One region of the Paenibacillus sp. ov031 genome, then DNA from elsewhere that is predicted to be linked to it. Evidence: riboswitches for the same ligand, from Rfam matches in the RefSeq annotation. Region 1 holds a riboswitch; the other holds the start of a gene.
The links. A riboswitch is a leader RNA that binds a small molecule or an ion and turns the genes downstream of it on or off. The one in region 1 is predicted to bind S-adenosylmethionine.

Region 1 (3,424 bases):
GCAAAGCAGCCATGCCGGAGCTACAGGCAAAACCTGCATCACCGGATTCCAACGCTGCCGCTGCTTCTTCCAACACTTTACGGGTTGGATTGGTCGTACGAATATAATCAAATCCCGTGCTTTGTCCAAGCTTTGGGTGGCGAAACGCAGTGGATTGATAGATCGGAAAATTAATGGCGCCCGTTACCGGTTCATTGATAGACCCAATTTGGGCCAATCGACTTTCGATTTTCAACTTATTGTCTTCCATTGCAGCATCCTCCTGTAATGTCGATTAGATTTGCGGACCAATATCGTAAGGTGTCTCTTGATACACATAGTAATTGAGCCAATTAGAGAATAATAAGTTTGCATGTGCCCGCCAAGTGGCCGGGGGAACACGGGAAGGATCGTCATTCGGGAAATAATGTCTAGGCAGCGCAATGTCCATGCCTTTAGCTGCATCACGGTCATATTCCCATTTCAATGAAAGAGGGTCATACTCAGCATGTCCGGTTGCAAAAATCTGTTTGCCGTCTTTGGTAGCAACCAGGAAAATACCCGCTTCCTCAGATTCAGCCAATATCTCAAGGTTTTCGTTTTTTTCAATATCTTCACGTCGCACTTCCGTATGGCGGGAATGCGGGACGTTGAATACTTCATCAAATCCGCGCAGCAACTGCACATTGGATCTGTTGATCGTATGTGAGAATACGCCAAAACATTTTTCATCCAGCGGAACTTTGGGAACTCCAAAATGATGGTATAAACCCGCTTGGGAAGCCCAACATATATGCATGGTCGAAGTCACATTGGTTTTGGTCCATTCGAAGATCTCCTGGATTTCTTTCCAATAGTTCACGTCTTCAAAGTCCATTTGCTCTACAGGAGCGCCTGTAATAATCATGCCGTCAAAACGGCGGTGTTCAATCTCATCAAAGGTTTTGTAGAACAAGTCCAAATATTCCTGGGAAGTATTCTTGGACGTATGAGACTTCGGATGAACCAGAACGATATCTACCTGAATGGGTGTGTTACCCACCAGACGAAGCAATTGTGTTTCTGTCGTTTCCTTTGTGGGCATCAGGTTTAATATAGCGATACGTAGTGGACGAATGTCCTGCTGGTAAGCAGATGTCTCGTCCATGACAAAGATGTTCTCTCCTGCAAGTACTTCCTTGGCAGGCAGTGTGTCTGGAATTTTGATTGGCATGGTGTTTCTAACTCCTCCTTGTGCATAAATAGATGCAGCCACTGCGGAATCGATACGATTCGCATCCGTACAGTTATAGGCTGCCATGAGCTTGCCTGCAGGCGCTGAATTGCAACCACATTGCTGGCGGCAAGCTCAAGTTCCTTAGCGAAAATCACTGCTGAGAAGTCGGTGCATATAACAAAGACCTTCCTCGGATTCCGAGAAAGGTCATATGTAAATAGATATGCGCCTCTCTCATCTCTCAGTTACAACAGTGTCACTTGGACACTTGGTCGCTGCAAGAATTAGCACCGTGCGGTATACCGCCGGTTGCCGGGTTTCATCGGGCCAGTCCCTCCACCTACTCTTGATAAGATTTCGCTTTATTCAATTGTAAATACTAGTGTGGTTCACCTTTTACTTTAAGACATTAATCCCCTCACGTCAAGGTGTAGTTCAATGTCTGTTCCTCAGGATCGGAACCGTTCATCATCCGTTGTCATACACTGCTCCAGGGCGCGAAATGGACACATTTTTGCGCTTGAAAGGACCCTGTACCAGCGGTATACTAGACAAGTGTTATAAACCCTTATGTGAGAGGTGACATATTCAATGGATGGCGACCCGAGGCCTGACTGGCAGCCGAATTCCGACAAACTGCATAGAGAATTGATATCAGCATGCCGGCAGCGGGACGTTACTTCCGTTTGATTATAGAGCGAACGCAGTCCTGACTTCCAGGCTCCGCTGCCGACCGGCTGATCTGTTCTTTTTGCGCCCATATTGATGAAATCCGCCCATTTGGCGGGTGCAGAAGGAGTAGATGAATAATGAAAATCCGGTTGGTAAATAACGGTGTATTTATTCCGGTGGACGACATTCAGCAGGCGCTGACTCCACCAGCGGAGGGGTTTTACTGGATTGATGCGGACGTAGACGATTTGGCGGTACTTCAACCGCTGTTCATGATGCATGATCTGGCCGTGGAAGACTGTTTGAGTGACGAAGAACAACGTCCGAAGATTGAAATTTATGAGAGCCATTATTTTATTGTTATTAATAGCATTCGTTTTGATGATGAAGAGATTTTTTTACGTGCCGTCAACTTGTTCCTTGGCAGACACTTTATTATCAGTGTTACCAAACAGAAAGTTAGCGAATTGCGAACATTGAAACCGATCCTATGGGAACAGGAAATCAGTACGCCGGATAAGCTGCTGTATCTGCTGGTTGACTTGATTGTTGATAATTATTTCACCGTAGGTGACCGAATTGAAGCGCGTATCGAGAAGCTAGAAGAAGACATTTTGATGCACACCAAGAAGTCTCATCTGAATGAGATTATCGGGTTGCGCAGTGAGATTTTGTGGCTGAAGAAAGTGCTGGGACCTCAGAAAGAGGTCATTAACACACTCAATAAAAAAGATCTGCGTCTTATTGATGATCAACTGCAAAAGTATTTCAGTGACATTTATGAGAATGCTGTTAAAATATCCGAAACCTTTGAGACTTATCGCGACCTGATGGGGAACTTACGAGAAGCTTACCAATCCAGTATCGCCAACCGGGCGAATGAAATCATGCGTGTGTTCACCGCCATTACCACGGTGTTCATGCCGCTGACCGTTATCACTGGCATCTATGGGATGAACTTCACGAACATGCCTGAGTTGGACTGGAAATATGGTTATTTCGTGGTTATTGGCCTAATGGTTACGCTGGGCCTAAGCATGTTCTTTATTTTCCGCAAAAAAGATTGGGTTTGAAATAGCAAAAGACGAAGCGCTCCACTTTTGGAGACGCTTCGTCTTTTTTTATAATTAGCTTATTGTATGACAACTAACGTCCTATTTCCAATCTAGCCTGCATTCTGCTCTGTCTCTGTGTGACGACGAAACCGGATGCGAATCATGCGCAGTCTTTCGTAGACCTGCTCCAGATTGCTCCCGCCAGGCTTCTCTTCTCCATACACCTTATGTAACACGGGCTTCAGAAACGTATCTCCCAGCTCCTCGTAGGCGCTCCATACTGCCTCTTGCTCCTCTTCGGGCATGACAGCAAGCTCCGCATCGAGTAGACAATCTGTGTCATACCCCTCCAAATCCAGTGCCTCTAACAGTTCAATTAGCTCCCGACGGGACAATCCGGAACGATTCACGATCTCCTCTAACGTATATCCTTCTTTCATCCCTTCAAGTACCTGCTTCCGTGTGGTAAATCTGTCTAGCTCCTGCTTGTATTTCTGCTCTC
Region 2 (3,424 bases), on a different contig from region 1:
CGATGATGTACATCATTGGACAGGTGAACTTTGTTTGATGTCAGGCGTGTCAGGGCACCCTATTGTAAGCAGCGGTCATACGTTTACTCTGATTCCGATTTTGTTTAATATGATGAATTATTATTAATTTAATGATCTGCAGAGTGGAAAGAGGAGGCTATATATGCTGCGAACGTTGCTGGGTGAAAAGCCGCGTAAGAACGAAGGCATACTAAAGGACGCGATGGAAGCGATGGCGGATACGCTTGAGCTATTTCAGCGACAGATGCATGTGGACCATGATCCTACCCATGATTTTCGTAAACTGTATATATGGACCCAGGGATTGATCTCTTCGCTGGATGAATTGGAGCAAAGCTGTTTTGCAGCTTCCCATTTCCGTCAGAAAGTCAAAGCGGGCTCTACGGACGATATGACATTACCAGAAAAAGCAGAGTATGCCCGTTACGTCTATTTCTATAAGGATGGCTTCATCCGATGTTTTGCCATTCTGGATAAGTTAGGTACAGTGTTGAATGAAATATTTGAGCTGAACACAACCAATGTTAAAACGCATTATTCTTATTTCACCGTATTAAGACAGTTCGGATATGATAAGCTGCATTATGTTCTTGCTAACGAACTAATTCGGATCAAGGACTCTTACCGTGAGCCAATGAGCAAATTGCGCAAGCGGCGAAACATGGAGATTCATTACATGAATTCCGAAATGCAGGATGATCTGTGGCAGCTGCACCAGACTTTGCAAGGGAAAGTGAAGCTGGAAGACCTGGATCAGCATCTTTTGGAACTCCGGCAGGGTGTGGATATGGTATGTGAGACGTTAAAAGCAGCGTATGGCTACATCAACGAGAAGTGGCATAAGCAGGTAATGCATCAACCGACGAACTGATTGGATAGTAATATTTGCCTTTGACAAATCGGAATACTTGGATTATACTGAGTTCCTGATCGACAGTTAGATGGAATTAACATTTATGACATTAACATTATAACTACTACTGAACTTATAAATTAAATATTTCTTATCGAGAGCGGCGGAGGGACAGGCCCGATGAAGCCCGGCAACCGATTTATAACTGCATGACAGCTGTGTCATACTTTATAGATGTTAGGTGCTAATTCCTACAAAATGGTGCAAGGCACGATTTTGGCAGATGAGAAGGTATAATCTTTCACGTGAAGAGCCCTTTTTGTTTCTGCAAAAGGGGCTCTTTTTTTGTACGATGAAGGGGAGTTTTCCTTTCATTCGGGTAAAGATACATGTAGGCAGTGGGAAGGAGCAGTAATTTTGATTGAATTAAAAGGTTTAACCAAGAAGTACGGTAAAGGTTCAAAAAGTACGACGGCCTTATCGGAACTAAATTTGAATATCCGCAAGGGTGAAATATTCGGAGTTATCGGTCATTCCGGTGCAGGCAAGAGTACATTGATCCGTTGTATCAATTTGCTCGAACGCCCCACGGCAGGCGAGGTTTGGGTTGATGGAATCAACCTAACCGATCTCAATAAGTCCGATTTGCAACAACAACGGCGTAAGATCGGCATGATTTTTCAACATTTTAATCTGTTATCCTCAGCTACGGTATATGACAATGTGGCTTTTCCTTTAAAGCTCGTTAATACGCCCAAGGCTGCAATTGATCGAAAAGTGAAGGAAATGCTCGCATTGGTTGGACTGGAGAACCACAGCAATAAATATCCGGCCCAGCTGTCAGGCGGACAGAAGCAAAGGGTGGGTATTGCGAGAGCGCTCGCGAGTGATCCGAACGTGCTGCTGTGTGATGAGGCCACATCGGCACTTGATCCCCAGACAACTGATTCGATTCTGAAGTTATTGCTGGATATCAATGAAAAGTATAACCTCACGATTGTTCTAATCACCCATGAGATGCACGTGATCCAGAATATCTGTGATCAGGTGGCGGTTATCCATCAGGGAGGCATCGTGGAGCAAGGGCCAGTGACGGAAGTATTTCTCAAGCCGCAGCATGCCATTACGCGTGACTTTATGATGCGGGACCATGAGGTGGGAATTGCATTAGAAGAGACCGCTCTGGCGAGTGCAGATGTCTCATTACAGAAGGATGGATCTTCTAAGCTTGTGAAAATATCCTTCTTGGGCAATAAAACCTATGAGGCGATTTTGTCCAGAACGGTTCGCAAAACAGGAGTGGATTTCGCCATTTTGCAAGGCACCATTTCAACGATCAAACAAGTTCCCTATGGACAGCTGACCGTTCGTTTTGAGGGGCAGTCAGATGAGATCAATCTCACCATTAAAGAATTAGTGGATCAGGGACTTGATGTGGAGGTGCTTCGTTAAATGGATTTTTCAACAGTACGTTGGGAAGAAATCGGTAAGGCTTCAATTGAAACACTGCAAATCCTCGGAGCATCGGGCCTATTCACGATAATCATTGGTTTGCCGCTAGGCGTATTGCTGTTTATGACGGCAAGGTCGACTTCGATTCAATCTCAAGTGGTGTACACGATACTATCTTTTATTGTAAATATTCTGCGATCAGTGCCATTTATCATTTTGATTGTTGCACTCATTCCGTTTACGCGTTCACTGGTTGGCACTGCTACAGGAGTACTGGGTGTTATACCACCACTCGTCATTGCCGCAGCTCCATACTTTGCCCGGTTGGTGGAAACTACACTGCGTGAAGTGGATCGTGGCGTCATTGAAGCCGCACAGGCGATGGGAGCTTCAACCGGACAGATTGTACGGCGTGTGCTTCTGCCAGAGGCATTGCCGGGTCTGATAGCTGGTATCACCATTACAATTGTTACCCTAGTTTCCTACACGGCGATGGCGGGGATGGTTGGTGGTGGAGGTCTGGGAACATTGGCAATCAACTACGGATACTTCCGTTATCAGAATGAAATTATGATTATATCCGTTGTATTTATGATCATTCTGGTGCAAGTGCTTCAGATGGCTGGCGATCGTTTGGTTAAATGGTTCACCAGGAAATAACACATATATAGCATTTACCTGATTCGGTATCGATTTGGGGCAAAATGCAAAAAAAATTTATTGGAGAAGGGGTTTTACACATGAAAAAATGGTCTTTTGCTCTACTTAGTATTATGCTGATTGCGGTTCTAGCGGCTTGCGGAAACAACAAGGATTCCGACAGCGGCGCTGACAATGCGGGAGGCGCACCGCGCACCGTAGAATTGAAAGTGGGAGCATCCCCTACACCACATGCAGAAATTTTGGAAAGCATCAAGCCTGAACTCGAAGCTGAAGGCATTCGCTTGCAAATCGTGACTTTCAATGACTATGTTCAACCGAACCAACAGCTTGAAGATAAACAACTGGATGCGAACTTTTTCCAACACCAACCTTACCTGGATACAGAGAACAAAGAACGTGGTTTTCATCTCGTTGCTGTAACACCTGTGCATGTTG

Region 2: linked by a shared signal. The riboswitch ahead of BUA17_RS26480 (methionine ABC transporter ATP-binding protein) and the one ahead of metA (homoserine O-acetyltransferase MetA) in region 1 are both predicted to bind S-adenosylmethionine.

The regions. Positions count from the first base shown of each region.
Region 1 covers NZ_FRDO01000003.1:166,789-170,212, forward strand. Annotated here, with positions in the region: gene BUA17_RS14410 (aminotransferase class I/II-fold pyridoxal phosphate-dependent enzyme) at 1-250, opposite strand, end outside; gene metA (homoserine O-acetyltransferase MetA) at 275-1,192, opposite strand; SAM riboswitch class I at 1,427-1,551, opposite strand; gene corA (magnesium/cobalt transporter CorA) at 2,005-2,940, shown strand; gene BUA17_RS14425 (HRDC domain-containing protein) at 3,033-3,424, opposite strand, start outside.
Region 2 covers NZ_FRDO01000008.1:238,922-242,345, reverse strand. Annotated here, with positions in the region: gene BUA17_RS26485 (Cthe_2314 family HEPN domain-containing protein) at 164-892, shown strand; SAM riboswitch class I at 1,023-1,164, shown strand; gene BUA17_RS26480 (methionine ABC transporter ATP-binding protein) at 1,292-2,326, shown strand; gene BUA17_RS26475 (methionine ABC transporter permease) at 2,327-2,986, shown strand; gene BUA17_RS26470 (MetQ/NlpA family ABC transporter substrate-binding protein) at 3,067-3,424, shown strand, end outside.